Regions from separate parts of the Mesorhizobium sp. P160219 genome, predicted to be linked through region 2. Evidence: predicted binding sites of a transcription regulator. Region 2 holds the regulator's gene; the other holds the start of a gene.
What was found. Region 2 encodes HrcA, which represses chaperone genes, less so after heat shock. Its sites were predicted from a motif close to GTTAGCACTCNCNNNNNGNGAGTGCTAAC; they were not measured.
Positions count from the first base shown of each region.

Region 1 (15,850 bases), 1.2 Mb from region 2:
CGAATAGCGGGAAGTCGAAGCCGGCTGCAGCGGAGGCCATTGCCTCACCGAGATCGGCAGCATCAACACTTGCAGACAGTTGCTCGACGAAGTTCTCAAACACGCGATGCATGTGTCCTGTGCGTAACCTCCGTAACGCTCAATGCCAGGCAGAGACCTTGTTTTAGATGATCCCGGACGAATACGGCGCGTGCCGAGAACGTGGCTAATCTGTTGAACCAATCCGAAATAGTCTGACGTTGTCTATGAGCCGTGTGCCGCCGAGCCAGGCGGCGGCAAGCAACCGTGCCGGTCGATCGAGGCTCGTTATCGGGTGCAGATCTGCCTCATCGCGAAGTTCCAGGTATTCGACCTCGCGATAGCCTGCAGCCAGAATTGCTGCGCGAGATTCTGCAAGCGTTGGCAGGATGGGTGAGCCGCGCTCAAGCCGCTCAGCCGTCTTGAGCAGGACCGATGATAGCTTGGGAGCAACAGCGCGTTCCGCTGGCGAGAGCCGCACATTGCGCGATGATAGCGCAAGACCGTCGGCTTCACGGACTGTCGGACAGGCAACAATGGTGATTGGAATATCCAGATCCCGGGCCATGCGCCTGACCAGGTGAATTTGCTGAAAGTCCTTTTCGCCAAAGAAGCCGAAGTCAGCGCTGGTCTGCAGGAAGAGCTTGGCGACGACGGTCGCCACGCCGTCGAAATGCCCCGGCCGGAATGTACCGCACAGGCCTTCGCTGACACCGCAAACCGAAACGGTGGTGGCGAAGCCCGCCGGATACATCTCCTCTGCATCTGGCGCATAAAGCAGGTGCGCGCCAACCGATGCCAGTTTGGCGGCATCCTCGTCCTCGGTGCGGGGATACGCGGCAAGATCGGCCTGGCTGTTGAATTGCTTCGGGTTGACGAAGAGCGTCACTATCACACGGTCTGCCTTCTCGAGTGCAGCGCGCACCAGGCTGAGATGGCCCTCATGCAGGACGCCCATCGTTGGCACCAGGGCTATCCTCACACCTTCGCAGCGCCATGCGGCGACGCTTTCGCGAAGCTGGTCAACGCTCCTGACGATCGGCACGCTCACGCTGCTTCTCCGCTCTTGGTGGCGTCCGTGTCGGCGGGCTTGGGCGCATCGGCAAACACATGCTCTGCGGCGGGAAACTGGCGCTCCTTCACCTCGCGCGCATAGGAAGCGATCGCAGCCGCAGCCGCCTCCCGGAGTTCAGCATAGCGCTTGACGAACTTGGGCCGGAAGTCGCCGAAGAGGCCCAGCATGTCGTCGACGACGAGAATCTGGCCGTCACAGGCTGCCGAGGCACCGATGCCAATGGTCGGGGTCGCCACCTCCTTGGTGATCCGGCGGGCGAGCGCCTCAGGAACCTTCTCCAGGACGACCGCAAAGGCGCCCGCTTCGCCCACCGCAATTGCGTCGCGCCTGATGCGCTCGGCATCCCCGCCCCTGCCCTGTACGCGGTAGCCACCGATGGTGTTGATGGCCTGCGGCGTCAATCCGACATGGGCCATGACGGGCACGCCGCGTGCGGCGAGGAAGCCGATCGTCTCTGCCATCGCTTCGCCGCCTTCGAGCTTGACGGCCGTGCAGCCGGTCTCGGCCATGACGCGCGCGGCATTGCGGAAAGCCTGCTCTGGGCTTTCCTCGTAGGAACCGAACGGCAGGTCGACCACCATCAGCGCCTGCTTGATGCCACGGCGCACCGCCTGGCCGTGCGTGATCATCATCTCCAGCGTGACGCCGAGCGTCGAGGGCAGGCCGTGGAGAACCATGCCGACGCTGTCGCCGACGAGCACCACATCACAATGGGGATCGACAAGCCGGGCGACTGGGGTGGTGTAGGCGGTAAGGCAGACGAGCGGCGTCCCACCTTTGCGCGAACGAATATCCGGCGGTGTGATCGCCCTGGTGTCACCATAAGCGCTCATGGGACCCTCCTTCCCCTACGTTACCAGCTGCGGCTGTCGCCTTTGGCACATTTTTGTGCAGGTGCGAAGAGCAAAAAAATGGCCATGCAGCTGCGGGGTGTTGACGTGCCAATTGGCACGCTTACACTAAATCGATTAAGGTGCCCCCGAGTTGGCCAAATAATGGACGATCAGGCAATAGGACTCAGGAAAGACAGAGCCGCCGGCAAGGCCGACAACGTCAAAGTGGACTTGATCGCCTTTGTGGTCGCCGTAAACGGCAGTCAACCCTGTGTCCTCACCATCGGCCAGGCGGACACCTTGCCCTCCGGTCCCTTTGCGCTTGAGCACCGATCGCTGCAATCCGGCTTGAGGGGGTGGGTCGAGCAGCAAACCGGCCATCGGCTGGGGTACATTGAGCAACTCTACACGTTCGCGGATCGGGATCGCATCGGCGCCGAGCGCCAGCAGCGCGTCATCTCCATCAGCTATCTCGCATTGACGCGCAAGGAACAGGCAGCGGGCTCGCCCAAGTGCGGATGGCAGAGTTGGTATGAATATTTTCCATGGGAGGACCACCGCTCCGGCACGCCTGCGGTCGTGCTGGACGTTCTGCGGCCGCGCCTGATCGAATGGGCAAACGGGGTTGGCGATTCGGCCACGCGACGTGAACGCTGGCAGCGGGCGACGATAGCCTTTGGCTTCGACGACCGCCTTTGGAACGAGGAACTCACGCTTCAACGCTATGAGTTAGTCTACGAAGCAGGCCTGGTCCAAGAGGCCGTAAGAGGGCGGGACGCAGGACCCCCGCCGCTGGTGCCCAGCAAGTCCATGGTCGCCGATCATCGCCGCATCGTGGCGACCGGCATTGCGCGGCTGCGCTCCAAGATCAAATACCGCCCAGTCGTCTTTGAGCTGATGCCGCCGGTCTTCACGCTTTTGCAGCTGCAGCGAACCGTGGAGGCGCTCGCCGGCAGGCTCATCCACAAGCCGAACTTTCGCCGACTGATCGAACAGCAGGAGCTGGTCGAGGAGACCGGAGAGGCCACCACTGAGACCGGCGGCCGGCCAGCGAAGCTTTTCCGTTTCCGCCACGCCGTTCTGGACGATAGACTCATCGCCGGGACAAAATTGCCGCTGGCGCGGGGTTGACATCCCTTATACTCACAGCAAGTATATGCTGGTTATTTTCAGTTAGAGTATAAGCGGGAGGGGGTCGATGGGCGCCATGCTGCCTACGGCCGCGTTGCTCTACGAGCGCGTCCGACGAGTGATCCCGCCGATTGAATGGCCGGCTTTCGCCGAGGATATCGAGGCGATCCTTGCGCTGAAGCGCGAGCGCAACGCGATCATCCTGGCGCACAATTATCAGACGCCCGAGATCTTCCACTGCGTGGCCGACATCGTCGGCGACAGCTTGGCACTAGCCCGCACGGCTGCGACGGTCGAGGCGCAAGTCATCGTGCTGGCCGGCGTCCATTTCATGGCCGAAACGGCCAAGCTCCTCAATCCGGGCAAGACCGTGCTCATTCCGGATCTCAGCGCCGGTTGCTCGTTGGCGGACTCAATCACGGCAGAAGACGTGCGCTTGATGCGCCAGCGTTATCCCGGCGTTCCGATCATCACTTATGTAAATACGTCCGCCGAAGTGAAGGCCGAGTCGGATATCTGCTGTACATCCGGCAACGCCAAGGCGGTCGTCGAATCCCTTGGGGTTCTCCGGGTGATCATGTTGCCGGACGAATATCTGGCCCAGAATATCGCCGCCCAGACAGATGTGCAGATCATCGCCTGGAAAGGGCGTTGTGAGGTGCATGAGCGCTTTTCACCGGCCGACATCCGCGAGTTGCGCGAAAGCCATCCCGGCGTGGTCGTGCTCGCCCATCCCGAATGCCCGCCCGACGTCGTGGCTGAAGCCGATTTTTCCGGCTCGACGGCTGCCATGTCCGACTATGTCGAAAGGCAAAGGCCGCCACGTGTCGTGCTGATGACGGAATGCTCAATGAGCGACAACGTCGCGTTAGCCCACCCAGAGGTCGAGTTCATCCGGCCCTGCAATTTGTGCCCGCATATGAAGCGGATCACGCTTGCCAACATCCGCACGGCGCTCGAGCAGAACCACCATGTCGTAACCGTCGAACCCGGGATCGCCGGGCGCGCGCGGCTAGCGGTCGAACGGATGCTGGCAGTTTGAGCGCCGACCCCCGCAGCTTCTTCGGGCGGCCCATCATCATCGGCGGCGGCATCGCCGGACTGATGACCGCGCTTCAACTGTCGCCGGAGCCGGTGCTTCTTCTGTCAAGGTCGCTGCTGGGAGCTGACAACTCGAGCACCTGGGCCCAGGGGGGCCTGGCTGCAAGTTTCGGCGAAGACGACGATCCGGCAATGCACCTGGCCGATACGGTTGCCGCCGGGGATGGTCTCTGCGACAGAGACGTGGCGAGCCGCATCCTCCAAGCCGCGCCTAAGGCCATAGAGGGGCTTGCGGGCTTTGGGGTTCGCTTTGACCGCACGCCGGAAGGATCACTGTGCCTCGGATTGGAGGCCGCACACAGCCGACGTCGCATCGTTCATGCGCATGGGGACGGCACCGGGCGTGAGATCATGCGTGCGCTGATCGCGGCTGTGCGTTCCACTCCGTCGATAGTTGTCGTGGAGGGCGTGGAAGCGCGCCGGCTCGCCGTGCGAGAGAATGCGATCCGAGGCGTCTGGGCGAGCTGTTCGATCGCACCTTTCTTCTTCGGCTCACGGCGGGTCGTCCTCGCCACCGGTGGCATCGGGGGACTGTTTCTCGACACCACGAACCCTTGGGGCAGTTGCGGACAAGGCCTTGCGCTTGCGGCCCGCGCTGGAGCTGTCCTAGCCGACCTCGAATTCATTCAGTTCCACCCGACCGCGCTTGACGGCCCAGAACGCCCTATGGCGCTGGTCAGCGAGGCTGTGCGAGGCGAAGGTGCTGCCCTGATCGATGAAACCGGCCAGGCTTTTCTCCAGAGCGTGCCCGGGGCGGAACTTGCGCCTCGCGATGTCTTGGCCCGCGCCGTGTGGAACCATCTTGCGGACGGCCACCATGTTTTTCTCGATGCCCGACAACGGCCAGGCCCGGCATTCGCTCGACATTTCCCGACAATCGCATCAGCCTGCCTTGGAGCGGGCATCAATCCCGCGCGCGATCTCATCCCCATTCGTCCGGCCCAACACTACCACATGGGTGGCGTTGCCGTGGACAGCTCGGGCAGGACCTCCGTCAAGGGGCTGTGGGCCTGCGGCGAAGTCGCTTCGACAGGACTGCATGGCGCCAACAGGCTCGCCAGCAATTCCTTGACGGAGGCAATCGTGTGCGCCCGCTGGGTCGCTGAAAGCGTCGCCGGAACGCCTGCGCGCAGAACAAGGCCTGCGTTTGCGAACGTTTACCCACCGCCCGCTCCGATAGCCGTGCGCGTTTTTCTGTCGCGCGCACTCGGCATCGTCCGGGATGGTCAAGCGTTGAAAGCAGCCGCGCGTGCCTTATTGCCGCTCGCCGAAAGCAAGGATGCGGCCTCGGATCCGGCGGCTGTCGGGCTAATGATTGCTGTTGCCGCCTTGTTGCGCGAAGAAAGCCGCGGCGCTCATTACCGGACAGATTTTCCTCATCATGCGACTGCCGCCCGACGGTCCGAAATCACGCTCGAAGCCGCCTTGGCGGCTGCGCGGGAACTCGGACACTCGCCAAGCTCCGAAGGTGCAAAGGGATGATGCTCTCACCGCTCCCCACGGTCCTGCTTGAGCCGCTTGTACGGGCATCTCTTCTTGAAGACCTTGGCAGAGCCGGCGACTTGACCACGGACGCCATCGTCCCGAAGGAATGCCAAGCGGGAACCGTGTTGGTGGCGCGACAGTCCGGAGTTGTCGCCGGCATCGATCTGGCGATGCTCGCTTTCGGCTTGATTGATCCCGGTGTCGAAATCTCCGTGGAGCGGGCAGACGGCTGCAATGTCGTGGATGGAGAGGTCATTGCATCAGTGGTTGGCCCGGCCCGGGCCATTCTCACAGCCGAAAGGACGGCACTCAATTTTTTGTGCCATCTGAGCGGCATCGCCACAGCAACGGCATCGATCGTCGCTGCGGTTCGTGGATATGGCGCGAAGATCGTCTGCACCCGCAAGACGACGCCCGGATTGCGGGCAGTCGAAAAGTATGCCGTGCGCGCAGGTGGCGGGTCCAATCACCGCTTCGGCCTGGACGATGCAATTTTGATCAAGGACAACCACATCGCCATCGCAGGCGGCGTCCGGCCAGCGCTCGAGCGAGCACGAAGAGCGGCCGGTCATCTCGTCAAGATCGAAGTCGAGGTCGATACTCTGGCCCAGCTGGAGGAGGTACTTGGCTTCGCTCCCGATGCGGTTCTGCTCGACAACATGTCCCTCCCCGATCTTCGCCGCGCCGTCGCAATGGTCGGTGGCCGCGCTATCACCGAGGCTTCTGGCGGGATCACGTCGCATACAGCGCGAGCGGTTGCCGCGACCGGCGTTGATCTGATTTCGGTCGGCCGACTTATCCACAGCGCGCCGATCCTGGATATCGGCCTCGACCATCGGGGCTCATGATTGTCTGAGTAACGAACAGGATTGGGTCAACTGTCCTTTCCGATCATCATAGTCAGATAGCAAAGACCCGCAAGACAGACCGGAGGAACAGCATGGAGATGCAAACGACAAGTTCAACGCAGACATCGCCGCACGCTCAATCGCCTGACCCGCCTGACGCTGGAGCGTGGACCCTGGAAAAGGCTCAGGCACTTTACCATGCCCCCTTCAACAATCTCCTCTTCCTGGCGCAGACCGTGCACCGCCAGAATTTCGATCCAAACAAGGTCCAGCTCAGCCGGCTGCTCAGCATCAAGACCGGAGGATGCCCGGAGGATTGTGGCTATTGCAGCCAGTCGGCGCGTCACGAAACCGGGTTGGAGGCGTCCAAGCTGATGGATGTCAGGCGCGTCATCGCCGAAGCGACCAAGGCGCGTGATGCCGGCGCCACCCGTTATTGCATGGGCGCGGCCTGGCGAAACCCCAAGGCGCGCGACATGGATGCGGTGGTGGCGATGGTCGAAGGCGTCAAGGCGCTGGGCCTGGAGACCTGCATGACACTCGGCATGCTCGATCTTGAGCAAGCCGCTCGACTGAAGCAGGCGGGTCTCGACTACTACAACCACAACATCGATACGTCAGAACGCTACTATAGCGAGATCATCGGTACGCGGAGCTTTGCCGAGCGGCTCGAGACGCTCGAGCACGTTCGCAAATCCGGCATCAAGGTCTGCTGTGGAGGCATTGTCGGCATGGGCGAGGAGCCGGTGGACCGGATCGACATGCTGGTGACGCTGGCCAATCTCCCGGAACATCCGCAAAGCGTTCCGATCAACATGCTGATCCCGATCGCCGGTACGCCGCTTGCAGACGCCAAGCCCATTGAGCCGATCGAATTCGTGCGCGTGATCGCGCTGGCGCGCATCATGATGCCGAAATCGCATGTCCGTCTGTCCGCCGGCCGCACCGCGATGACCGACGAGATGCAGGCGCTGTGCTTTTTTGCCGGCGCCAACTCGATCTTCTTCGGCGACACGCTGCTGACGGCGGACAATCCCGGTGAGGACAAGGATACCCTGCTGTTCCGGCGCCTTGGCATCGATCCGATGGAACTCGAGGCGCAATGAACGGGGCGCTGCTTGCCCGTTTTGATGCGACCTTGCAGGGACTAGCGCGCAAGGACCGGCTGCGGACGCTTTCGCCCCGCGCCGGGCTGGACTTCTCGTCGAACGACTATCTCGGGCTGGCCGCGTCCAGAAGACTTGGCGATGCGGTTGTGGCGGCGATTGCGCGGGGCACGCCGGTTGGCGCCACCGGGTCGCGGCTGTTGCGCGGCAATGCACCGGAACACGAGCAGCTCGAGGCAGATGCGGCGGCATTCTTTGGAGCCGACCGCGCGCTGTTCTTCGGCAGCGGCTACATCGCCAACTTCGCTCTGCTGAGTGCCCTGCCGCAGAAGGGCGATCTTTTGGTCCTCGATGAGCTCGCCCATGCCAGCATGCATGAGGGTGCGCAGGCCGGGCGCGCACAGTTCGTGCTGGCCGCGCACAACGACGCCACCGCTGTCGAGGATGCGATTACACGGTGGCGCGTCGCAGGCGGCATGGGATGCGTCTGGATCGCGGTGGAAAGCCTTTACAGCATGGATGGCGACTGCGCGCCTTTGGAGAGCCTGGTCGCGCTTGCCGATCGGCACGGCGCATTCATCGTCATTGATGAGGCGCATGCCACCGGCGTCTGGGGATCGGACGGCCGGGGGCTTGCCGCCGCTTTCGAGGGCCGCGACAACATCATAGCGCTCCACACCTGCGGCAAGGCGCTCGGCGCATCTGGTGGGCTCGTGACCGGGCCGAGGGCACTGTGCGAATATCTGATCAACCGTTGCCGGGCATTCATCTACGCGACCGCGCCATCGCCACTGATGGCGGTCGTGGCGCGCGAGGCACTCGCAATGCTCGCCGACGAGCCTATGCGGCGTGTTCAGCTGCATGAACGCGTCGCCAGCGCCGGCCGGTTGGTCAATCGCTGTGGTGTGATACCAAGTGGCTCTCAGATCCAGCCCTTAGTAATCGGCGATGTCAGGCGCACCATGACGGTGGCGGCGCGCCTGCAGGCCCGCGGCTTCGACATACGCGGCGTTCGTCCTCCGACCGTGCCCGAGGGCACGTCGCGGCTGCGCATCTCACTGACGCTCAATATTGGCGAAGCCGACATTTCCGCCATGGTCGAGGCGCTGGTCGAGGTGTTGGCCGAAACATCACCGGAGGCGATATGACCCAACGCATCGTCATCACCGGAACGGATACCGGAGTTGGCAAGACCGTGTTTGCGGCTGGGCTCGCCGGTTTGCTGGACGGCTTTTACTGGAAACCGGTGCAATCGGGCCTCGACGGCGAGACCGACAGCGAGGTTGTCGCGCGGCTTGCCGGCTTGCCCTCAGAGCGCGTGCTGCCGGAAGCCTACCGCTTGCGGAGCCCGCTGTCGCCGCATCGTTCGGCCGAGATCGACGGCGTGGCGATCAAGGCTGCCGATCTTGCTTTTCCCGTCCTACCGACGCCGCTCGTCATCGAAGGCTCCGGCGGCCTAATGGTGCCGCTCAACCGGCGCACAAGGTTAATCGACATCTTCGCTGAATGGCGGCTGCCCGTTATTCTGTGCGCCCGCACCACACTCGGCACCATCAACCACACCTTGCTATCGGTCGAGGCGCTCCGCGCCCGCTCCATCCCGTTGGCGGGCATCGCTTTCATCGGCGATGAGATGGCCGATACGCAACGGACCATCGTGGAATTCAGCGGTGCCCCGCAGCTCGGCAGGCTGCCGCACCTCGATGTGCTGACGGGGAAAACACTGAGGGACGCAATGGTTGCCGGCTTCGCCTTCGCCTCGATTACTGGAGGTGACTGATGTCGCAGTCTCATGTGTGGCATCCCTTCACCCAGCACGCACTCGAGAATGCGATCCCAGAAATCGTCCTGACTGAGGGCGCCTATCTCCACAGGGCCGACGGCGCCCGCATCCTGGACGCCATCTCCTCCTGGTGGGTCGTCACACATGGCCACCGCCATCCCCGCATCATGAAGGCAATCGAGACAACCGCGTCGAGCCTCGACCAGATTATCTTTGCGGGCTTCACGCACGAGCCGGCAGAGCGCTTGGCCAAGGCGCTTGTCGGCCTAGCTCCCGCTGGACTCGACTGGGTGTTCTATTCCGACAGTGGCTCGACCTCAGTCGAAGTCGCGCTGAAGATGGCGCTCGGTTATTTCCGCAACATCGGCGCGCCGCGCTCGCGCATCGTCGTCATGGAGCACAGCTATCATGGTGACACGATTGGAACGATGAGCGTCGGTGCGCGTGGCGTGTTCAACGCCGCCTATGAACCCTTGCTGTTCGAGGTCGACATCATCCCCTTTCCGGCCGCGGGGCACGAGCAGGAGACGCTGGATCGTTTCGAGGCTGTGACCCGCGATCGACGAGCCGCAGCCTTGATCGTCGAGCCGCTGGTGCTGGGCGCCGGCGGCATGCTGATGTATCCAGCATCGGTTCTGGCCGAATTGAAGAAGATCACTGAGGCCTCCGGCTCGCTGCTGATCGCCGACGAGGTGATGACCGGCTGGGGACGCACCGGAACCATGTTCGCCTGCGAGCAGGCATCGATTTCTCCAGATATCCTGTGCACCTCCAAAGGCTTGACCGGCGGCACCATCCCGCTGGCCGTAACGCTTGTCACCGATGCCATCTTCCGGGCGCACTATTCCGAGGACCGGAAGAAGACGTTTTTCCATTCGAGCTCCTACACCGCCAATCCGATTGCCTGTGCGGCAGCACTCGCCAATGTCGAGATCTGGCGCGACGAGCCAGTGGCCGGGCGGATCACGGCCTTGAGCGTGATGCAGGCCGTCGGGCTGCAACGCTTTCGGGACAATCCATATTTTGCCGACTGTCGAGCCACGGGAACGATCGCGGCGCTCGACCTGCGAACCGGTTCAGCAGGTTATCTCGCCGAGATTGGTCCGAAGCTGCGCGCTTTCTTCCTCGAGCGCGGCCTACTTGTGCGCCCGCTCGGCAATGTCCTCTACCTTCTGCCACCCTATTGCATCGCAGGCGACGAGCTCGAACGACTATATGACGCCATCGAGGAGGCCGGGGAACGCTTCGGGTCAAGGCCATGAGCAAGTCGTCGCGCATTCTCGGACTTGGCCATCACGTGCCTGGGCGCAAGGTGGCCAATGCCGAGATCGAGAGCAATCTCGGCCTCGAGCCGGGCTGGATCGAAAGGCGTACCGGAATCCGTTCGCGCTTCTGGGCAACGGACGAAGACACGCTGTCGGGTCTTGCCACCCGGGCTGGCGACATGGCGCTGGTGAACGCCGGTATTGCGCGCCACGACATCGGTCTGCTGTTGCTTGCCACCTCGACGCCCGACCATCTTCTGCCGCCAAGCGCGCCGCTGGTCGCACACAAGCTTGGCCTTGGCCGCGCAGGCGCGGTCGATCTGACCGGCGCCTGCGCCGGCTTCATCTATGCGCTCATGTTTGCGGACGGGTTCACCCGCCTGCATGGCAAACCAGCGCTGGTCATCGCCGCCAACATCCTCAGCCGCCGCATCAATCCAGCCGAGCGCGCGAGCTCAGTCTTGTTCGCCGATGCCGCCGGCGCCCTGGTGATCGGTCAGTGCGATGATGCTGATCGGGGCATTCTCGGTGCCTCGGTGGCTTCGGACGGCTCGCGCTACGGGCTGATCCAGATTCCCGCAGGAGGAAGCAACACGCCGTTCCATGGCGACCTCGACCTCGGGCAGACCCGGATGACGATGACCGACGGGCCCCAAGTGTTCGCAAAGGCCGTCGAGATGATGACCGATTGCTCGACAGCCGCGCTAGCCACTGCGGGAGTGCGGCCACACAATGTCGGCCGGTTTGTGCCGCATCAGGCCAATACTCGGATTTTCGGCGCGGTCGGAAGAAACCTCGGCATTGCGGACCAAGCAATTGTCAAGACGATTGCCGAATACGGCAACTCTTCGGCCGCGACGGTCCCGCTGTCGCTCTCGCTCGCCAACCAGATGAAGCCATTCCAGCCAGGAGAGAAAATCCTTCTGGCGGCGGCGGGTGCGGGTCTCAGCGGCGGCGCTCTCGTGGTTGGAATCTAGCCGGCCGGCTCACGCGCGCAGGATTGGTCATGAATGGCAATAGGAGCAACAGAACCAATGCCAAAAAATGGCCTTCTGAAGCTCGACATGACCAAGCTGACGCAGCACGACCCGTGCGAGCCTCTGGATGAGTTCAAATGCAACACCCGTTGCACCAATCGTACCATCTGAATAAAGCTCAATTACAGAGGGTGAGCCGCCCCATATATGTCGGATACCCGACATTGTTCACATAAAAGGCTCGATGCTTACACGCTCTTTGCTGGCTGCTCTTTGCTGTCTTCTCTTTTCTCTTTGCTCTTTGCTCTTCCGTCTTGACTAGCAGGAGCCTGCGGCTTATCTCATTGCCGCGTTAGCACTCGCTTCGGCTGAGTGCTAGGCATGCTCCGGCAACGGAGCACCGTTCAACATCCGCACCAAGGAAATCCAAAAATGGCAAAGTCGAATTTCCGGCCGCTGCATGACCGCGTGGTCGTACGCCGGGTCGAATCCGAATCCAAGACCGCCGGCGGGATCATCATCCCGGATACGGCGAAGGAAAAGCCGCAGGAAGGCGAGATCATCGCCGTCGGCTCCGGCGCTCGCGACGAAGCCGGCAAGCTGGTCCCGCTGGACGTCAAGGCCGGCGACCGCATCCTGTTCGGCAAGTGGTCGGGCACCGAAGTCAAGCTCAATGGCGAAGACCTTCTGATCATGAAGGAATCCGACATTATGGGCATCATCGGCTGATTATCGGCCTCACCGTCAACTGAATTTCGGGCTTGATCGCAAGCCCCTGCCAGGAGCTAAAAAATGGCTGCCAAAGACGTAAAATTCTCCCGCGACGCGCGCGAGCGCATGCTTCACGGCATCAACATCCTCGCCGACGCGGTGAAGGTGACCCTCGGCCCCAAGGGCCGCAACGTCGTCATCGACAAGTCGTTCGGCGCACCGCGCATCACCAAGGACGGCGTCACCGTCGCCAAGGAAATCGAACTTTCCGACAAGTTCGAAAACATGGGCGCGCAGATGATCCGCGAAGTTGCTTCGAAGACCAACGACATCGCCGGTGATGGCACCACGACCGCGACCGTCCTGGCGCAGTCGATCGTCCAGGAAGGTAACAAGGCCGTTGCCGCCGGCATGAACCCGATGGACCTGAAGCGCGGCATCGACCTGGCCGTGACCGAAGTGGTCGCGGCTCTCGGCAACGCTGCCAAGAAGATCAAGACCTCCGAGGAAGTTGCCCAGGTCGGCACGATCGCCGGCAATGGCGACGAGTCGGTCGGCAAGATGATCGCCGAAGCGATGCAGAAGGTCGGCAATGAAGGCGTCATCACGGTTGAAGAAGCCAAGACCGCCGAGACAGAGCTGGAAGTCGTCGAAGGCATGCAGTTCGACCGCGGCTATCTCTCGCCCTACTTCGTCACCAACGCCGACAAGATGGTTGCCGAGCTCGAGGACGTCTACATCCTCCTGCACGAGAAGAAGCTGTCCAACCTCCAGGCCATGCTGCCGGTTCTCGAAGCCGTCGTGCAGACCTCCAAGCCGCTGCTCATCATCTCGGAAGACGTCGAAGGCGAGGCTCTGGCCACGCTGGTCGTCAACAAGCTGCGCGGTGGCCTGAAGATCGCCGCCGTCAAGGCGCCGGGCTTCGGTGATCGCCGCAAGGCCATGCTGGAAGACATCGCCATCCTCACCGGTGGCCAGGTCATTTCGGAAGACCTCGGCATCAAGCTCGAGAATGTCGGCCTCAACATGCTCGGCCGCGCCAAGAAGGTGTCGATCTCCAAGGAGAACACCACCATTGTCGACGGCGCCGGCAAGAAGGACGAGATCCAGGGCCGCGTTGCCCAGATCAAGCAGCAGATCGAAGAGACCACGTCGGACTACGACAAGGAGAAGCTGCAGGAACGTCTGGCGAAGCTCGCGGGCGGCGTCGCGGTGATCCGCGTCGGCGGCGCGACGGAAGTCGAAGTCAAGGAAAAGAAGGACCGCGTCGATGACGCCCTCAACGCGACCCGCGCGGCCGTGGAAGAAGGCATCGTTGCAGGCGGCGGCGTCGCACTGCTGCGCGCTTCGGCCAACATCAAGGTCACCGGCGTCAATGCCGACCAGGCTGCCGGCATCAACATCGTTCGTCGTGCACTGCAGGCTCCGGCCCGTCAGATCGCTTCGAACGCAGGTGCGGAAGCTTCGATCGTTGCCGGCAAGATCCTCGACAACAAGGGCGCGACCTACGGCTACAACGCCCAGACCGGCGAGTATGGCGACATGATCGCCATGGGTATCGTCGATCCGGTCAAGGTCGTTCGCACTGCCCTCCAGGACGCGGCCTCGGTCGCCGGCCTGCTCGTCACCACCGAAGCCATGATCGCGGAGGCTCCCAAGAAGGAGTCGGCTGGCGGCGGCATGCCTGGCGGCATGGGCGGCGGCGGTATGGGCGGCATGGGCGGGATGGGCGGTATGGATTTTTAATCCAGCCCCTATCAACTTACAGCGGACAGGGCGGCAGCAATGCCGCCCTTTCCTTGTGTGCCGAACATGATCGAAACCTTGGAGTGCGTCCCGAGGATCTCGTTCGAGCCTCACCGCATGGTCGAGAATTAGGATCTTGTCTGATCGAGCAATTCGCGGGCTCAACCTGGTCAAACCGGCGCCCCCTACGAACTGCCCGATCCTTGAGCATTCCGCTGCGCCACAATCACGATGATTCATTCAGTTGGTAGCTATTGGCGGTGAATCATGAGGGGCATTGAGGAGCGTGGCAAGGCGCCCATCTCGGCATTTAACTCCATCGAGCGTGATATCAGGGACAATTCTCTCATCGGAACCGGCGGCTGGCGTTGAAGGACCCGGTGAATCACCCTGATCTATAGTGGAGCAGACGCGCTCTGAGCCTCAAGAGCGTTTCCTCCTCTGAGTATCCTTGATCTGCCGCTGGACATTCTCGTTGATATTGCTGAGCGGCTCAGCCCGATGGATCTGCTGAGGATTTCGCACACAAATCAAGAGCTGCGTGTCGCCGCGATGATAGTCGCAACGCCTCAAGAAAGGCGGATTCAGGTTCAGGCCATCTGTGGCAGCCCTTGCAACCGGGCTCCAGCAGCGTCTCGTCGTCATGGCCGAGGGGCCTCGTGACCCCGACGACTGCGCTACGGCCTTGTGGGGCCTCGGAGCGGGCGTTGCAGCGCTTGCACCCGAGCTCCAGCGGCGTCTCATCCTCCTCGCCGAAGGGCTTGAGCCCAGGTCTCAGACCATTGCCCTGGAGGGCCTCGGAGCAGGCGTGGGTGGCGGACATAGCAGCCTGTCCCATACCTATGAATACGTTTGGCTGAAGCAGACCGATGGCTGCGCGTCGAAGCCGAAGCCGTCGAGTTCGCGGACAAACGGGAACTGCGCGATCTTGCTCGACATGAGCGTGTCGAGCTGGTCGCGGATCGCCGTCAACTTCAGCCGATCCAGGATTGCGATCAGCAGGTCATGATCTAGGGTCGCCATCACCAGCTCCCTCCGGCCGCCGCTTCGTACTCGGCGAGTGGCCGCAGCAAGGTGGCCGGGGGTGATCTTGATCCGCTCGGCGCGCACCGGCCCTTCGAAGCCGGCAACGCCGACAAAAGGCTCTGTCGCAAACCTGGAAATGGGGTTGTGAACGGCCATTTCGGCCTGTCCGTCAGGCAGCGAGGAGATCGAAACAGCGATCGACAGCCTTGTAGGCATACCTCGCCTGTCGCTTGCCCATCATGTGGATCATCTCGATGCCGGAGAGGATAACCACGTCGTTCGCATGCGACTTGAAGCCGATAGCCTGGTCGAAATGGCGGCCCTTGAACATCACGTGCTCCTCCACAGCTGAGGCGTTTTTCTTGCCATGCTCGCTTACAAAAAGGTTTGCGACAGAGCCGTTCGAACCGCATGCCGACACCATCGTCAAGGGCGGCCGCGATGTCCATTATGGCCACAAGCTCACCCTGACGACGGGCAGGCAGTCTGTTCTTTCAATTTAGACCAACTATGCGGATGCCGCCTCAGTCAATTCAAGAATGTAACCAATGCCGCGCATGGTCGTGATACGTGGCGTTGCACCTGACCTTCTCAGGTGTCCACGTAAGCGATAAATTCCGACTTCAAGCGCGTTGGCAGATACCTCGTCGTTGAACGAATAGAGGTGATCTTCCAACTGCGCACGAGGCACGATGCGGCCTGCACGGATAAGCAGATGCTCTAAAATACATAGTTCGCGGCGTGC
Region 1 covers NZ_JBYNWG010000001.1:2,035,075-2,050,924, reverse strand. The annotation lists gene AC3EMP_RS09915 (LuxR family transcriptional regulator) at 1-112, opposite strand, end outside; gene panC (pantoate--beta-alanine ligase) at 206-1,069, opposite strand; gene panB (3-methyl-2-oxobutanoate hydroxymethyltransferase) at 1,066-1,926, opposite strand; gene AC3EMP_RS09900 (NUDIX hydrolase) at 2,089-3,057, shown strand; gene nadA (quinolinate synthase NadA) at 3,125-4,099, shown strand; gene AC3EMP_RS09890 (L-aspartate oxidase) at 4,096-5,640, shown strand; gene nadC (carboxylating nicotinate-nucleotide diphosphorylase) at 5,637-6,491, shown strand; gene bioB (biotin synthase BioB) at 6,584-7,597, shown strand; gene AC3EMP_RS09875 (8-amino-7-oxononanoate synthase) at 7,594-8,745, shown strand; gene bioD (dethiobiotin synthase) at 8,742-9,377, shown strand; gene AC3EMP_RS09865 (adenosylmethionine--8-amino-7-oxononanoate transaminase) at 9,377-10,642, shown strand; gene AC3EMP_RS09860 (beta-ketoacyl-ACP synthase III) at 10,639-11,622, shown strand; gene groES (co-chaperone GroES) at 12,055-12,351, shown strand; gene groL (chaperonin GroEL) at 12,415-14,079, shown strand; gene AC3EMP_RS09845 (hypothetical protein) at 14,920-15,261, opposite strand; gene AC3EMP_RS09840 (hypothetical protein) at 15,275-15,436, opposite strand; gene AC3EMP_RS09835 (response regulator) at 15,614-15,850, opposite strand, start outside.
Region 1: groES (co-chaperone GroES) is a predicted target of HrcA. The motif match lies at 11,974-12,002, and genes of this name have one in related genera.

Region 2 (15,850 bases):
GCACTGGAAACCGCAACGCGGTGTCGTCGTCCCCTGACATGCTCTTGCTCGTCCCCTTTGCGGCGCCGTTGCGACCGTTTCAATCGCCCGGTTTTTCAATCGCCCGGTGTTCAATCGCCCGGTGTTCAATCGCCCGGTGTTCAATCGATTGACTAGCGCATGGCCCCGGAAAGGGAAAGCGTCAGTTCGCCATCACTGTCCGACGTTTGCCGGCGGCCGTCGCCTTGGCAGGGGAATGCCGATCTCCGGCGTGGCGGTGAAGGCGTTGGCTGCGTTTGGCAAGCCGCCCGCATTGCCCGCAATAGGCGGAGGCGCGTCGGGTTCCGGCGCCCTGGCGGCGATCGGCACGCCGCCGCCGCGATAGGTGACGGCTTCCGCCGAGTCCGCGTCGGGCTGGTCGAGCACGAACTGGCATTGTTTCGGCAGGTTCGCCATCGTCATCAGGTCGCGCGCCTTGGGCGCGTCCGGGTTCTTGTTGGGGCGCCACGGCTCCTCGGTAAACCACCAGGCCAGCGGCTTGCCGCAGCCGTCATCGTCGGGCGTCGCTTCCTGTCCCTTGCAGTTGGGCGAACCCGGCTGGCAGCCGATGCGGATGTGGAAATGATAGTCATGGCCCCAGAACGGCCGGATTTTTCTCAGCCAGGTACGGTCGCCGGTGACGGTGTCGCACAGCTTCTTCTTGATGCCTGGATTGACCAGGATGCGCTCGACTTCCGGATAGCTCGCCGCGCGCTTCAACAGCTTGGTATGCATCGGCTTCCACAGCCTGTCCTTCACCAGATGCGTCTTGTCGTCGACCATCAGCGTGGCGCTGATGTTTTCGCGCTCCTGGGTGGTGAGCTTGCGGTCGGGCATTGGCGTCAGCCAGATGTCGGCGTCGAGGCCGATCTGGTGCGAGGCGTGCCCGGTCAGCATCGGCCCGCCGCGCGGCTGCGAAATGTCGCCGATCAGAAGCCCCGGCCAGCCGTCGGCGGCGGCATCGCGCGACAGTTTCTCGATCAGCGCAATCATCGTTGGATGACCCCAGCGCCGGTTGCGCGAGGGACGCATCACCTCCCAGTTCTGGCCGTCCATCGGAATGGCGACGCCGCCAGTGAAGCAGCCCTTTGAATAGAAGCCGAAGGATTGCGCCGCAGCCACCGCCGGCAGCTTCTTGGCGCCGAACAGGTCTTTTGCCCGTGGCTCGGCCGTGATTGCGCCCGCCACCAGCCCGGCCAGCGCCACGATCGCCAGCGCCGCCGTCAGGAACGGCCGTCTGCCGGTCAAGGATCGCATCGAAATCGTCATGAACCCCACTGCAAAAGTCCGCAACACAATCGAATCATATCACCCTCGGGCTCGCGTTTCGATTATCTACCTTCATCGGGCTGCGCGGCTCGCCGTCGCGCCAGCTGCCGTCGGCCCACATCCGATCGAACGCCTGGCGGTAGTCCGGATAGCGGAACCGGTAGCCCGCTGCCTTGATCGCGGCGTTGGCGACGCGCTTGTTCTCGCCATAGAAGGACCGCGCCATGGGCGAAAGTTGGGCGGTCTCGAAAGGAATCTCCGGCGGCGGCTCGACGCCCATCAGCGAAGCGGCATAGGTGACGACATCCTGCGGCGGCGCCGGCTCGTCATCGGTGATGTTGAAAATGCCGCCTCTATTGCCACCGATGAGGTGCCAGAGCGCGCCGGCGATGTCGTCGCAATGGATGCGGTTGAACACCTGGTCGGGCTTGACCAGCCGCCTGGCCGTGCCGTTTTCCAGATTGACCAGCGCGTTGCGACCCGGCCCGTAAATGCCGGAAAGCCGCAGGATGGCCACCGGCTTGCCGGTCTCGAGTCCAAGCTGCAGCCAGCCCCGCTCGGCCGCCACTCGCATCGACGAGCGTTTCGACACCGGCCGGCATTCGGCCGTTTCATCGACCCAGGCACCGTCATAATTGCCATAGACGCCGACGGTCGAGAGATAGCCGATCCAGCGAAGCGCCGGCATCGCCTCGATCGCCTTGCGCGCGGCGAGAAGCACAGGGTCGCCGGCCTCCTCCGGGGCTACGGAGATGACAAGATGGGTGGTGGTCTCCAGCGTTTCGCCGATTTCAGGTGTCAGGGCGCCGTGAAACAGCAGCGGCGCGATGCCGGCCTGACGCAATGCCTCGAATTTCTCGGCCGAGCGCGTGGTGCCGAAGATCGTAATCGCCTCCGCATTGGCCCGTGCAAAGGCTTTGCCCGAATAGCCGGCGCCGAAGATAAAAACCTGTTTTTCGCTCATGCGTGCGCCTCAATTGGCAATACGGACAGCCATTCGCCCCGCACTGTCGTGTCGGTTTCAGTGTTCGAGTAGATCGCCGCCTGCCTGTTGAATTCGGCGGCCGGCACCAGCCGCGACAGCGCCCAGATCGCCGCGCCGCGCACCAGCGGCGAGGCATCGCCAAGCAGATCGCGCACCGGGCCGGCCAGCGAAACATCGCCGGAATTGCCGGCGGCAACCAGCACATTGCGGACAAAGCGGTCGCGGCCGATGCGCTTGATCGGCGAGCCGGAGAAAAAGGTCCGGAACGCCGTGTCGTCTAGCTGCAACAGCTCGCCCAGCGGCGGCTCGCGCAGTTCGTCGCGGGCAGCAAGCTTGGCTTCCGAAGCGGCGCGGGCAAACTTGTTCCACGGGCAGGCGGCAAGGCAATCGTCGCAGCCATAGATGCGGTTGCCGATCTTTTCGCGGAATTCTTGCGGGATCGGCCCCTTGTTCTCGATGGTCAGGTAGGAGATGCAGCGCCTGGCATCGAGCCGGTAGGGCGCCGGAAAGGCATCGGTCGGGCAGGCGTCGAGGCAGGCGCGGCAGGAACCGCAATGGTCTACGTCGGTCGCATCTGGCGTGAGCTCCGCCGTGGTGAAGATGGTGCCGAGAAACAGCCAGGAGCCGTGCTCGCGGCTGACCAGATTGGTGTGCTTGCCTTGCCAGCCGAGCCCGGCGGCCTCAGCCAGCGGCTTTTCCATAACCGGGGCCGTATCGACGAAAACCTTCACGTCGCCGCCGGCCCGCGCGACGATCTTGCCGGCGATCTCCTTCAGCCGGCCCTTCATCACTTCGTGATAGTCGCGGTTTTGCGCATAGACCGAGATCGCGCCGCGATCGCGCCTTGCCTGCAGCGCACGCGGATCGTGGTCGGGGCCGTAATTCATTGCCAGCACGATGATCGAGCGCACCTCGGGCCACAGCGTCGAAGGCTCGCTGCGGCGTTGGAGCGTCTCCGCAATCCAAGCCATCGAACCGTGAAAACCATCGGCGACGAATTCTGCCAATCTGGCCGGCGCCAGCGGGATCGCGTCAGGCGTGGTGACGGCAACCGCATCGAAGCCGGCGCGCCGCGCCTCGGCGTCGATCAGCGCGCGCAGGGTTTGGCTTCTAGAAGTCGAGGTCCGCATAATGCGAAACCGGCGACAGGCCGCGAACCCGGTCGGAGAGCAGCGGCCGGAACGACGGCCGCGATTTCACCCGCGTGTACCATTCGCGCGCCGCGGCATGCTCGCGCCAATCGATCTCGCCGAGATAATCCAGCACCGACAGCGTCGCCGCTGCCGCCAGGTCGGCATAGGTGACCTTGCTGCCGGCCAGCCAATGACGGGTGCCGGCCAGCCAGTTGGTGTACTTCATGTGCTGGCGAATGTTGGCGCGCGCCGCGCGGATCGCCGCCGAATCGGGGGAACCGCCGCCCGCCGTTTCCGGCATCACCGGCTTCAGCACGCGCTCGCGCACCAGATGCCGGGTCACTTCGCTCTCGGCCTTGTTGAGATACCAGTCGGTCAGGCGGCGGATTTCGGCGCGCTGCATCGGGTCTTCCGCAAACAGGCGCTTGTCGCGCTTCAGGACACCACGTGTTTCGTCGAGATATTCAGCGATCACCATGGCGCCGACGATCGGCACGTCGCCTTCGGCCAGCAGGATAGGCAAGGTGCCGGCGGGGTTCAGCGCCAAAAACTCCTTGCGCCGCGTCCACGGTTTTTCCTCGATCAGCGCCAGCTCCTCGCCATATTCGCCGAAGGCGAGGCGCACGAAGCGGCAGGTGGCGAACATCGGGTGATGGAAAAGCGTCAGCATGATTCCGCGATATTAAGGCGCACTGGCGAATCGCCGTCCGCACCGGTAAGTCTTGGCGGCCCGTCATGCGGCCGTCACGGTGCTGCGACCTATAGGGGGACTTCCGCGCCGTGACAAGCAAGCCCTTTTGCCAGCCGTTTCCTTCCGTCCCTTGAATGCCGAGGTTGCCATGGATAGCCACACCATCGTCGAAGCCCTGCTGCTCGGCCTGCTGGAGGGGCTGACCGAGTTCATCCCGGTCTCCTCGACCGGCCATATCCTGCTCGCCGGCCATTTCCTCGGCTTCCATTCCACCGGCAAGGCGTTCGAGATCCTGATCCAGCTCGGCGCCATCCTGGCGATCCTCAGCGTCTATTTCCGCCGTCTGTGGCAGATGCTGCTCGACCTGCCGCATGATCGGCTGACGCGGCATTTCGTCATCGGCATCCTGATTGCCTTCCTGCCGGCCGCCATCATCGGCGCGCTGGCGCATGATTTCATCAAGACGGTGCTGTTCGAATCGCCAAGGCTGATCTGCATCATGCTGATCATCGGCGGCGTCGTGCTGCTGGTCGTCGACCGCATGAAGCTGCAGCCGGTCTACCGCGACGTCGAGCGCTTCCCGACAAGGCTTTATTTGCAAATCGGCCTGTTCCAGTGCCTGTCGCTGATCCCCGGGACGTCGCGCTCCGGTTCGACCATCGTCGGCGCGCTGCTGCTGGGCGTCGACAAGCGCGCGGCGGCGGAATTCTCCTTCTTCCTCGCCATACCGACCATGGTCGGCGCCTTCGCCTTCGATCTGTTCAAGAACCGCAACGTGCTGAGCAGCGCCGATCTGCCGATCATCGCCATCGGCTTCGTCGCCGCCTTCGTTACCGCGCTGATCGTCGTGCGCTTCCTGCTCGATTACGTCTCGCGCAACGGCTACTCGCTCTTCGGCTGGTGGCGCCTGGTGGTGGGCACTGTGGGGTTGGTGGCGCTGATGATCTGGGGGTGAGCTTTACCCTCCCCCCTTGTGGGGGTCCGAAGGACGGGCGAGACAGGCGGCTCGCCCCGGTCAGTCGATCCGCAAAGCGGATCGGGGTGGGGGTCGGCGCCACACCCCCGCCCCGTTTCGCCAACGACGCGTCGCTTGCTCACCGACCCTCCCCACAAGGGGGAGGGTAAAGGCCGCTAACTCCTCCCATAAAACGCGTTCTCGACATGCACAGGCCAGCGCCAGGGCAGCACCGCGATCATGTCGAAGCGCATCGACAATCTGCCATAATCCGGTTGGCGCGACAGCCAGATGTCGGCCGCGCCCTCGATGCGGCGCTCCAATTCGTGGCCAATCGCCTCCATCGCTTCCATCAGCGTGCGCCGCGCCTTGACCTCGACGAACAGCACCAGGTCGCCGCGCCTGGCGATCAGGTCGATCTCGCCGAAGCGGGTGCGATGCCGGCGGGCGAGGATGCGATAACCTTTTGCATCAGCGCCGCCGCCGCCAGCCACTCGCCGCGATGGCCGCGCCGATAGGCTTTTTGGCGGCTGGCGGCCGGGCGCTCAGCCACCTTCGCCTTCTCCAACCGCATCCCTGAGTTCCAGCAGCCGGCGGTAGAGCGACTGCTTCTGCCCGCCTGTCATCTTCGCCGCTTCCGCCGCCGCCTTGGACGCCGGCATTTCGGCGGCCAGCGACAGCAGCAGCCTGTCGATGTCGGCGGGTTGGTCGGCCTTGATCTCGGCGGGCCCGACGCAGATGACGATTTCGCCCTTCGGCGTATCGGCCGCCGCATAATAATCGGCCAGCGCCTGCAGCGTTCCCGTCCGCATCTCTTCGAAAGTCTTGGTCAGCTCGCGGCCGATGGCGGCCTTGCGCGCGCCGCCCAACGCCTCGACCATGGCGACCAGCGTTTCGGCCAGCCGGCGTGGCGACTCGAAGAAGATCAGCGTTGCCGGCACCGCCCTGAACGTTTCCAGCTTTGTCATCCGCTGCCCTGATTTCACCGGCAGAAACCCGGCAAACAGGAAGGCGTCGGACGGCAGGCCCGACGCCGTCAGCGCCGCCAGCGGCGCCGATGGGCCGGGGATCGGCACCACGCGCAGGCCGCGCTCCAGCGCTTCGCCGACCAGCCGGTAGCCTGGGTCGGAGATCAGCGGCGTGCCGGCATCCGAAATCAGCGCCACGCTCTGCCCGGCCTCGAGTGCCGCGATCAGCTTCGGCCCGGCCTCGCCGGCGTTGTGCTCGTGATAAGCGGTGGTGCGCCGCCGGATGCCGTAGCGATCGAGCAACACGCGCGAGACGCGAGTGTCCTCGCAGGCGACGATGTCGGCGGCGGCGAGCGTCTCCAGCGCGCGCAGCGTGATGTCGGAGAGGTTGCCGATCGGCGTCGCCACCAGATACAGCGCCGGCGCCAGCGACCGGACCGCGATCTCGGTCTGCCCGATCACATAGCTGCGCTTCTCGCCGGTCACCGGGGTCTCTCCATTTCGCCCTGTTTGGCACGGCGCGCGCCGGGTTGCAAAACTCCCGAACATCGAGCCAAACCTGACGCCGATGTAACCCGGCGGCCATGTCTTTGCCACAGTGGGGAACGAAAGCGTGGCTGGCGGATTGAATACCTGAGTCTCTTGAGGAGGAGGACAGGATGGACAGCCTGGAATTGCAGGACGTTTTCGAGCCCTATTATGCCGAGCGCAAGCGCTTCACTGCGCGAAAGGGCAAGCGTGCGCTCGCCGAAAGCGACACCGGCCTGGCCAGTCGGGCGGCCACCGCCTTGCCGACGAATGTCAGGCTTTCGGACAACAAACCGGACAGCACGACGGAGCACTGACCGTACGATGCCCAATCGTTTCGATATCTTCATCACCCGTCTTGAAACGAAGAGCGCCCGCGAAGGCGCGCCGCCGCATCCGATGAACGACCAGAACAGCGTCCGCCGGGACAAGAGCGACGCCAAGCCGGCCCGGACCGGAGAGGCGCATGCCGAGAAACACCGCGGCAAGCGCCGCTTCAAGCACGACGCTTAGTTTGTCGATCGGTGCAACATCGTCATCCTAGGGCGAAGCAAGGAGCGAAGTGACGCGGCGCAGACCCTATGATCCATTCCGTGACCTCTGCCGAAGGATGCAGCGGCGCAGAATTCTGAACCGCTGCAGCGCCTTAACCTCGCGGCAAATCCCGGGTGAAGCCCGAGGATGGCGAACGCGGGCGTGGAACGCCCCAACCACATCAGTCAGCCCAGGTATCGCGTCACCTCACCTCCAGCAATCGCACCAACTCCGGATCCATGAATCCGTAATCATCCGGGATGTCGAGGCAGATGACGCGGGCCTTCTTCAGGCTCTCCTTGAATTTCTTCTGCAGCTTGGTGCGGTGCGCCTTTTCCATCACGAAGACGATGTCGGCCCAGGCGACCAGCTCATGCGTCAGCGGCGTGTCTGCATCGTGATTGGTGCCGGCCGACTCGACCTCGATATCCCTACGTTTGGAGAACACCTGCTCGGCGGTCGGGCTGCGCAAGCGGTTCTGGCTGCAGACGAACAGGACGTTCTTCACCGACTACTCATCCCAGATTTTACGCAGATTTTTGCTGAGAGGGATGTACTGATCAAATGTGAGTCCATTCAGATCAAACTCGAGCAACTCATCCTTGGCGATCCCGCGAAGTTTATTTCCAATATATGTTATGAAACTGAGGACAACGCTGAATTCGCTCAAGTGGGTCAATTTTAGTTTCGATGTGACCGTTGCGTTCCTGATGAAAATCGCCTGAGCCTCAAAGAGGTCGTCTTGCTCTGGAGGTCTCAAGATTTCGGTCAATCCAAACTCGAACACATCATCCGTGTTCAATGTCATCAAGGTCTCGTGGATCAGGAACGTCATCGCAGGAGTCACCTCGGATGCGGCGCTGGCACGCCAGCGGTTCAACAAGTCGACTTTCTAGCATCCTTGCTCAAGCCGATAAATCGTCCAACAGCCCGGCCATTTGCCCTGTGGGCTCACCGCGCCAAATCCGCCACCACGGCATCGAGCACGATCATGCCGGCTGGCGTGGCGCGTAGCCTGGCATTGCCGATCGGCGCCACCAGCCCCTCATCCTGCAGCACGGTCAGCCGGGCGCTCGACAGGCCGCGCCCGGAAAACGCCTCGTAGCGGGAAAGGTCGATGCCTTCGGCCAACCTCAGCCCCATCAGCAGGAACTCGTCGGCCTCTTCGGAGCGCGTCAGGATCTCGCCGCCGGTGACGCCATGGCCCCTAGCCTCCACCAGATTGGCCCAGGTCTCCGGCATCCGCTCGGCGATCGTCACGGTGCGGTGGCCGTTCTCGATAAAGCGGCCATGCGCGCCCGGTCCGACGCCGACATATTCGCCATACCGCCAATAGGTCAGATTGTGCCGGCTCTCGGCGCCCGGCCTGGCGTGGTTGGAAATCTCATAGGCCGGCAGGCCATGCGCCGCGGTGACCTCCTGAGTCAGCGCATAGAGATCGGCGGCCCGGTCATTGTCGGGAACGGTAAACTTGTGCGCCGCATGCAGCGCATGGAACGGCGTGCCTTCCTCGATGGTCAGCTGGTAGAGCGACAGATGGTCGGCGGCATGGCCGATCGCCTGTTCGAGCTCCGCCTGCCAGTCGTCCAGCGTCTGGCCGGGGCGGGCGTAGATCAGGTCGAAGGAAAGTCTTGGGAATATGTCCCGTGCCAGGCCAATTGCATGCAGCGCCTCGTCGACATTGTGCAGCCGGCCGAGGAAGCGCAGATCCTTGTCGTTCAGCGCCTGCACGCCGAGCGACACGCGGTTGACGCCGGCGGCGCGGTAGCCGCGAAAGCGCTCGGCCTCTACCGAAGATGGATTGGCTTCCAGCGTCACCTCGATGCCGTCGGGCACCGTCCAATTCTTCGCCACGGCGTCCAGCACCGCCGCCACCGTCTGCGGCTGCATCAGCGACGGTGTGCCGCCGCCGAGAAAGATGCTGGTCACTTCGCGCGGCCCGGTGCGCTCGCTCATGGTCTTCAGCTCGGTCTCGAAGGCGCGGGCAAAGCGCTCCTGGTCGACCGGCTGGTGACGGACATGGCTGTTGAAGTCGCAATACGGGCATTTGGCCGCGCAGAACGGCCAATGGATGTAGACGCCGAAGCCCGGGCTGCGGTCCAGCGACATTAAGCTGAGCCTAACCTGGCGCGGGCGAATTTCTGGAAGGCGCGGGCGCGGTGCGACAGCGCCGTCGGCTGGCCGGGCTTCCAGCCGTGTTTTTCCTCAGCGCTCATCTCGCCGAACGTCTTTTCGAAACCGTCCGGCAAAAACACCGGGTCGTAGCCGAAGCCGAGTTCGCCGCGCGGCGGCCACACCAGCGTTCCCTCAGCTTCGCCGCGATAATATTCAGCTTCGCCATTGGGGAAGGCCAGGCAGATGACGGCGACGAACCGCCCCTTGCGCTGCGCTGGCTTGGCGGCGCCGACCTCCTGCAAGGCCACTTCGGTGCGCTGCATGGCCATGCTGAAGTCGCGGCTGCCATCGGGAGCTTCGGCCCAATTGGCGGTGTAGACGCCGGGGGCGCCGTCGAGCGCGTCGACGCACAGGCCCGAATCGTCCGACAGCGCCGGCAAGCCGGTCGCCTTAGCCGCGGCGAAGGCCTTGATGTAGGCGTTTTCCTCGAAGGTGGTGCCGGTCTCCTCCGGTTCCGGCAGGCCGTAGTCCTTGGCCGACTTCGCCTCGAAGCCGAACGGACCCATCAAATCGGCGAATTCGCGCAGCTTGCCCGCATTGTGGCTGGCAACGACGATCTTCTTTCCATCGAGAGAATGCATCAAAGGCCCCAGATCCTTGGCTCGGCGAATTCGATCGAATTGCACGAGGGGTCGCGTATGTAGATCGAACGCCCGCCCTGCGGCCATTCGAATTCGCTTTCGATGGCGATGTTTTTCGCCTCAAGTTGCGCCTTCCACTGTGCGAGTTCATCCGCACTTGCGGCAAAGCAGAGATGGCCCTCGCCGACCGTGCCATGTGGCGGCACTTTCAGCCGCGCATCGGGCGCCGGCGGGATTTTGGTGGCTTCGGCGTTGAAGACCAGCAGCACGCCCGGGCCGCAGCGGAAGAAGAGATGGCGGCCGTCGACCTTGCCGAGGAGAGGGAGGCCGAGGACGTTGGAGTAGAAGGCTTCGGCAGCGGCGAGATCCGTGACGTAAAGCGCTGACTCAAGAATAGCGGAGGGTTGCATCAGGCACCCCCCTCTGCCCTGCCGGGCATCTCCCCCGCAAGGGGGGAGATTGGCAGTTCCGCTTTCGGCGTCTCAACGTTGATGGTTGGCGAAAACGGTAGCGACCTCTGATCTCCCCCCTTGCGGGGGAGATGGCCGGCAGGCCAGAGGGGGGTGTGAAGGATCGCCGACGTCATCACGTTAAATTCAATCAGGCCACAGCCATCTGCTGCAAGCTCACCAGCCGCTGAATGCCCTTCTTTGCCAGGCCCATCAGCTCCGCGAACTGCCCTTCCGAGAACGGCTCGCCCTCGGCGGTGCCCTGGATCTCGACGATGCCGCCCTTGCCGGTCATGACGAAATTGGCGTCGGTGCCGGCAGATGAATCCTCGATATAGTCGAGGTCGATGACCGGCTGGCCGTCATGGATGCCGCAGGAAATTGCCGCGACATGGTCCTTCAGTACCTTGGCAACACTGGCCATCTGCCGCGCTTCCATCCAGCGCAGGCAATCGTAGAGCGCCACCCAGCCGCCGGTGATCGAGGCCGTGCGGGTGCCGCCATCGGCCTGGATGACGTCGCAGTCGACGGTGATCTGCTGTTCGCCCAGTGCCTGCAGGTCGACAACGGCGCGCAAGGAGCGGCCGATCAGCCGCTGGATTTCCAGCGTGCGGCCGCCTTGCTTGCCGGCCGAGGCTTCACGGCGCATGCGCTCGCCGGTCGAACGCGGCAGCATGCCGTATTCCGCCGTCACCCAGCCCTTGCCGGAATTGCGCATCCAGCCTGGCACCTTTTCCTCCAGGCTTGCCGTGCACAACACATGCGTGTCGCCGAATTTCACCAGGCACGAGCCTTCGGCGTGTTTGGAGACGCCGCGCTCGAACGAGATGGCGCGCATTTCGTCGGCTTGGCGTTTGGAAGGGCGCATCGAGGCCTCTTTCTGTTCTTTTACGGTTGCGTCGGCGGCTTGTAGACGCATGCAGCCCATGGCGCAAAGGAAAAGGCCGGGCGATCTGGCACAGACGCCGGGTTGCGCGGGGGCGATGGAAGTCTATATCCTTGAGCCGGAGGTTTTTGGCTCGAATGACCAAGGCAGTCACCGAACCCAGTCTGCTGGCGCCCGCGCTGCAATCGCTCGACATGCGTTCGCGCGACATTTTCCGGCGCATCGTCGAATCCTATCTGAAGGACGGTGAGCCTGTGGGATCGCGCAGCCTGTCGCGCATCCTGCCGTCGTCGCTGTCGCCGGCCACCATCCGCAACGTGATGAGCGACCTCGAGCATCTCGGCCTGATCTATGCCCCGCACATCTCGGCCGGGCGCCTGCCGACCCAGACCGGCCTGCGCTTCTTCGTCGATGCCTTCATGGAGCTTGGCGATCTCTCCGACGAGGAACGCCGGGTCATCGAGGCGCAGGTGCGCGCCTCCGGCTCGGGCGCGACGCTGGAACACATGCTGACCGAGGCCAGCCAGATGCTGTCGGGCATGTCGCGCGGCGCCGGCCTGGTGCTCGCCACCAAGAACGAGGTGGCGCTGAAGCACATCGAGTTCATCCAGCTCGAGCCGACCAAGGCGCTGGCGGTGATGGTGTCGCAGAATGGCGATGTCGAGAACCGCGTCGTCGACCTGCCGGCCGGCATCACCGTCTCGCAGCTGCACGAGGCCTCCAACTTCCTCAACGCCCATATCAGGGGCCGCACGCTCGCCGAGGCGCGCATCGAGATCGCCCGCATCAAGGACGAGACCAGGGCAGCGCTGGACACGCTGTCGCAGGATCTGGTCGAGAAAGGCCTGGCGGTGTGGGCCGGCGCCGATAGCGGCCTGCCGGCGCGCCTTATCGTGCGCGGCCGCGCCAATTTGCTCGAAAACGTCACCGCCCAGGCCGATATCGAATTGCTGCGCCACCTGTTCGAGGATCTGGAGACGCAGGACGGGCTGATCCAGCTGCTCGACCTCGCCGAGGACGGCCCCGGCGTGCGGATCTTCATCGGCTCGGAAAACAAGCTGTTCTCGCTCTCCGGCTCGTCGCTGGTCGTGGCGCCTTACCGCGACAAGGACGCCCGCGTCGTCGGCGCGCTCGGCGTCATCGGCCCGACCAGGCTGAATTATGCCCGCATCGTGCCTATGGTCGACTACACTGCGCAATTGATTACCCGGATGTTAAGATAATTCGAAAGCCGGGATCACCGTAAAGGAGGGCGCAGAATGGCGCTTGAATCGTTCAAGGCCCAGATCAGCATGCTGCTCGAAGAAATGGTCAACCAGCCGGAGGACGAGCACGAAATCCAGGAGCAGCTGCGCGAAAAACTGCGCGAAATGCGCGCCATGGGCTTGCCGCTGCCGGAAGATCTCGTCGCATTGGAAAAGCGTCTCGACGACGATCTCGACGTCGAAGAGGAAAGTTGAGCGGTTCTCTCGTCGAATCTGCGCGCGCGCACGCTTCTCTTTTGCGGCGGCCGCACAATATCTCCCTTGTGCATGACGCGCCGACCGGCGCGAGTTCGAGGAGAACAGCATGATCCGGATTGCCGGCTTGGCAGGCCTTGCCCTGCTTCTGGCCACCAGCGCCTTCGCCCAGGAGGCCGATCAACCGCTGCTGACCGGCAAAGACGCTTTCGGCGACTGGACGGCCGACAAGCCAGGTGTGCGCCGGCTGATCAAGCCGGATGATCTGCAAAAGCCCAACATCACCGAATCCGCCTCCAACAGCGCCGGCCTTGGCGATCGGCCCGAGGGCGCGAAGCCCGTCCTGCCGCCTGGGTTTTCGGCCGAACTGGTTGCTTCCGGCATTTCCAATCCGCGGGTCGTGCGCGTGGCGCCGAACGGCGACCTGTTCGTCGCCGACAGTGACGCCAACCAGATCCGCGTCTATCGGCTGGCCAAGGGTAGCGCGAAGCCGGCCGAAGAGGGCATTTTTGCCGACAATCTCAACCAGCCCTATGGCATCGCCTTCTACCCGCCTGGCGACAAGCCGCAATGGGTCTACGTCGCCAACAACGACAGCGTGGTCCGCTACGCCTATCGCGACGGCGACCTTAAAGCCTCCGGCGAACCGGAGACGATTGTCTCCGACATCCCTACCGGCGGCCACTGGACCCGCGATATCGCCTTCTCGCCGGACGGAAAGACGCTGTATCTCTCGGTCGGCTCCGGATCGAACGTCGCGGAGGGCATGCAGAAGGCACCGAAGGGCGGCCTTGGCGCCTGGGCAAAATCACAGCCACTCGGCGCCACCTGGGGTTCCGAGGATGGCCGTGCCGACGTGCTGGCCTTCGGCCCCGACGGCAAGAATGGCCGCATCCTCGCTACCGGCCTGCGCAATTGTTCGGGCATGACCGTGCAGCCGGCCACCGGCGCGCTGTGGTGTGTCGTCAACGAGCGCGACGGTCTCGGCGACGATGTGCCGTTCGAATATGCCACCTCAGTCAAGGATGGCGCCTTCTATGGGTGGCCCTGGTATTATATCGGCGCCAACGAGGACCCGCGTCACGAGGGCGCGCGCCCAGACCTCGCCGGCTCCGTCACCGTGCCCGACGTGCTGATGCAGGCGCATTCGGCGCCGCTCAACGTCGCCTTCTATGACGGCGGCAATTTCCCGGCAGAGTACAAGGGTGACGCCTTCGTCGCCCTGCACGGCTCCTGGAACCGTGGTATGAGGACCGGCTACAAGGTGGTGCGGCTGAGATTCAGCGACGGCAAGCCGACCGGCGAGTACCAGGATTTCATCACCGGCTTCGTCCTCTCCGACGACGCCGTCTGGGGCCGGCCGGTCGGCGTCGCGGTGGCCAAGGACGGCGCGCTTATCGTCACCGAGGATGGCAACGGCACCATCTGGCGCATCACTCATGTCGATGGCCCATCCTGAGCCGGCGAACAGCGCAATCCGGCCCTAATGCACGTCCCGATGGATCACCTTGGGATAGGTATGGATCACCTCGGCCGATGAGACGCGGTCATCGAAACCGGTATCCCTGAGATTGAAGAGGCCGACAGAGCCGAAGGACTTCTTCGCCCCTTGCGCGAAGCGGCCGTCGCTGAAATCGTGTTCGTAAAGCGTCACCGTGACGTGGCCGGCATTGAGCTTCGGCACGTAAACACTGCTGATGGTGTCGTTGGCGACGCCAAGCTGGTTGACGTTGAAGCGATAGAGGTCCTGCACCATGCGCCGGGCCGCATTGCCATTGATCATCCAGTATTCGCGGCGCGATGCGCGGTTCGGGTCGATGAGTTTGAGCGGCGCCTTGCGGCCAAGCCCGAGCCAGTGCTCGAACACCATCACATTGGCGCCCCAGGGATAGGGATAGTTGGACTTGTCGATGATGCGTGGCGGGCCATCCTCGGCAATCTCGGCGGTATCGACATAGTCCAGCCATTGCAGCTGGAACGACGCTTCCACGTTGAGGTCGGTATTGCGCGGATCGGCAGCAATGATGCGCCAGTCCGAGACCGGCGGATATTTGGTGTCGAGGTCGATGTAGAATTCGCCTTTGGCGGTGTCGTCGGGGTCTATCTTTTGCGGTCCGTCACGCTCGATCGCCACCAGCCGCACCTTGAAGCGGTTGTTGACGACCAGCGGATAGATCATCGGACGAACGGGGTGGGCGCCATGGTTCCGGCTGTCGGTAAAATATCCAGCCTGCGGAACGACATCGCTATCGCCCTTGTCGAACAGGCTGAAAGCCTGACGCCCCTCGAACCACAGATACCATTCCAGCTCGTGGACGTGACCGCGTGCTTCGGAATAGTTGTTGGGCATCCACTTCATGAGCTGGATGTGAAGTCGTTTGGCTAACATGGGTGCTCCTGCCGTTCGGAGCCATGCGAGATAGCCGACCGCCTTCGGGGCGTAAGTGAACCATCTCTCGCTTTCAGGCGATGATGACCGGCTTTCATGTCCTGCTTGGCGCAATCGAATCCGTTTTGCCGTTGCAGGCTTTCATGGCATCAGAGTCGTTTCACGAGGTGCGACCGTCATGACCCTCACCGGCTTCCTTGCCTATAGTGCTGCGCTGGGCATCGCCGCCGCCATTCCCGGCCCCGGCGTCACCGCGCTTGTGGCGCGGGCGCTCGGCTCCGGCTTCCGCTCGTCGCTGGCGATGTCGTTCGGCCTGATGCTCGGCGACCTCATTTATCTCACCGCGGTGGTGCTCGGCCTTGCCTTTGTCGCGCAAAGCTTCGGCATGGTGTTTCTCGCCATCAAATGGCTGGGCGTCGCCTATCTCGCCTTCCTCGGCTGGCGTTTCTGGACGGCCGGGATCACGCCCGAGACTGTCGAGGCCAGGAAAGGCAAGGGCGGCCTGGTTTCGAGTTTCCTTGCCGGGCTCACCGTTACGCTGGGCAACCCGAAGACGATGATCTTCTACCTCGCCATCACGCCGACCATCGTCGACCTGAAGACCATCACGCTCGCCGACTACGGCATCCTGGTCGCGCTCACCGTTATCGTGCTCTTCGTGGTGCTTGTGCCCTATCTGGCGCTGGCCGCCAAGGCGCGCTGGTTCCTGAAATCGCCGCGCGCGCTGAAGGCGCTGAACCGCACGGCCGCCGGCTTCATGGTGGGCGCGGCCGCAGCCATTGCCGCACGTCAGTAGATCGGTTCAGGCAATTCATTCCGCCGATCGGTC
Region 2 covers NZ_JBYNWG010000001.1:822,072-837,921, forward strand. The annotation lists gene AC3EMP_RS04075 (glucokinase) at 1-40, opposite strand, end outside; gene mepA (penicillin-insensitive murein endopeptidase) at 193-1,275, opposite strand; gene AC3EMP_RS04085 (SDR family oxidoreductase) at 1,322-2,251, opposite strand; gene queG (tRNA epoxyqueuosine(34) reductase QueG) at 2,248-3,402, opposite strand; gene AC3EMP_RS04095 (glutathione S-transferase family protein) at 3,383-4,075, opposite strand; gene AC3EMP_RS04100 (undecaprenyl-diphosphate phosphatase) at 4,245-5,051, shown strand; partial or broken gene AC3EMP_RS04105 (YraN family protein) at 5,228-5,604, opposite strand; gene rsmI (16S rRNA (cytidine(1402)-2'-O)-methyltransferase) at 5,597-6,505, opposite strand; gene AC3EMP_RS04115 (hypothetical protein) at 6,679-6,864, shown strand; partial or broken gene AC3EMP_RS04120 (EamA family transporter) at 6,944-7,078, opposite strand; gene AC3EMP_RS04125 (low molecular weight protein tyrosine phosphatase family protein) at 7,284-7,589, opposite strand; gene AC3EMP_RS04130 (hypothetical protein) at 7,593-7,961, opposite strand; gene hemW (radical SAM family heme chaperone HemW) at 8,033-9,190, opposite strand; gene rdgB (RdgB/HAM1 family non-canonical purine NTP pyrophosphatase) at 9,190-9,837, opposite strand; gene AC3EMP_RS04145 (VOC family protein) at 9,837-10,247, opposite strand; gene rph (ribonuclease PH) at 10,438-11,154, opposite strand; gene hrcA (heat-inducible transcriptional repressor HrcA) at 11,310-12,395, shown strand; gene AC3EMP_RS04160 (hypothetical protein) at 12,432-12,632, shown strand; gene AC3EMP_RS04165 (PQQ-dependent sugar dehydrogenase) at 12,742-14,091, shown strand; gene AC3EMP_RS04170 (hypothetical protein) at 14,116-15,021, opposite strand; gene AC3EMP_RS04175 (LysE family translocator) at 15,200-15,817, shown strand.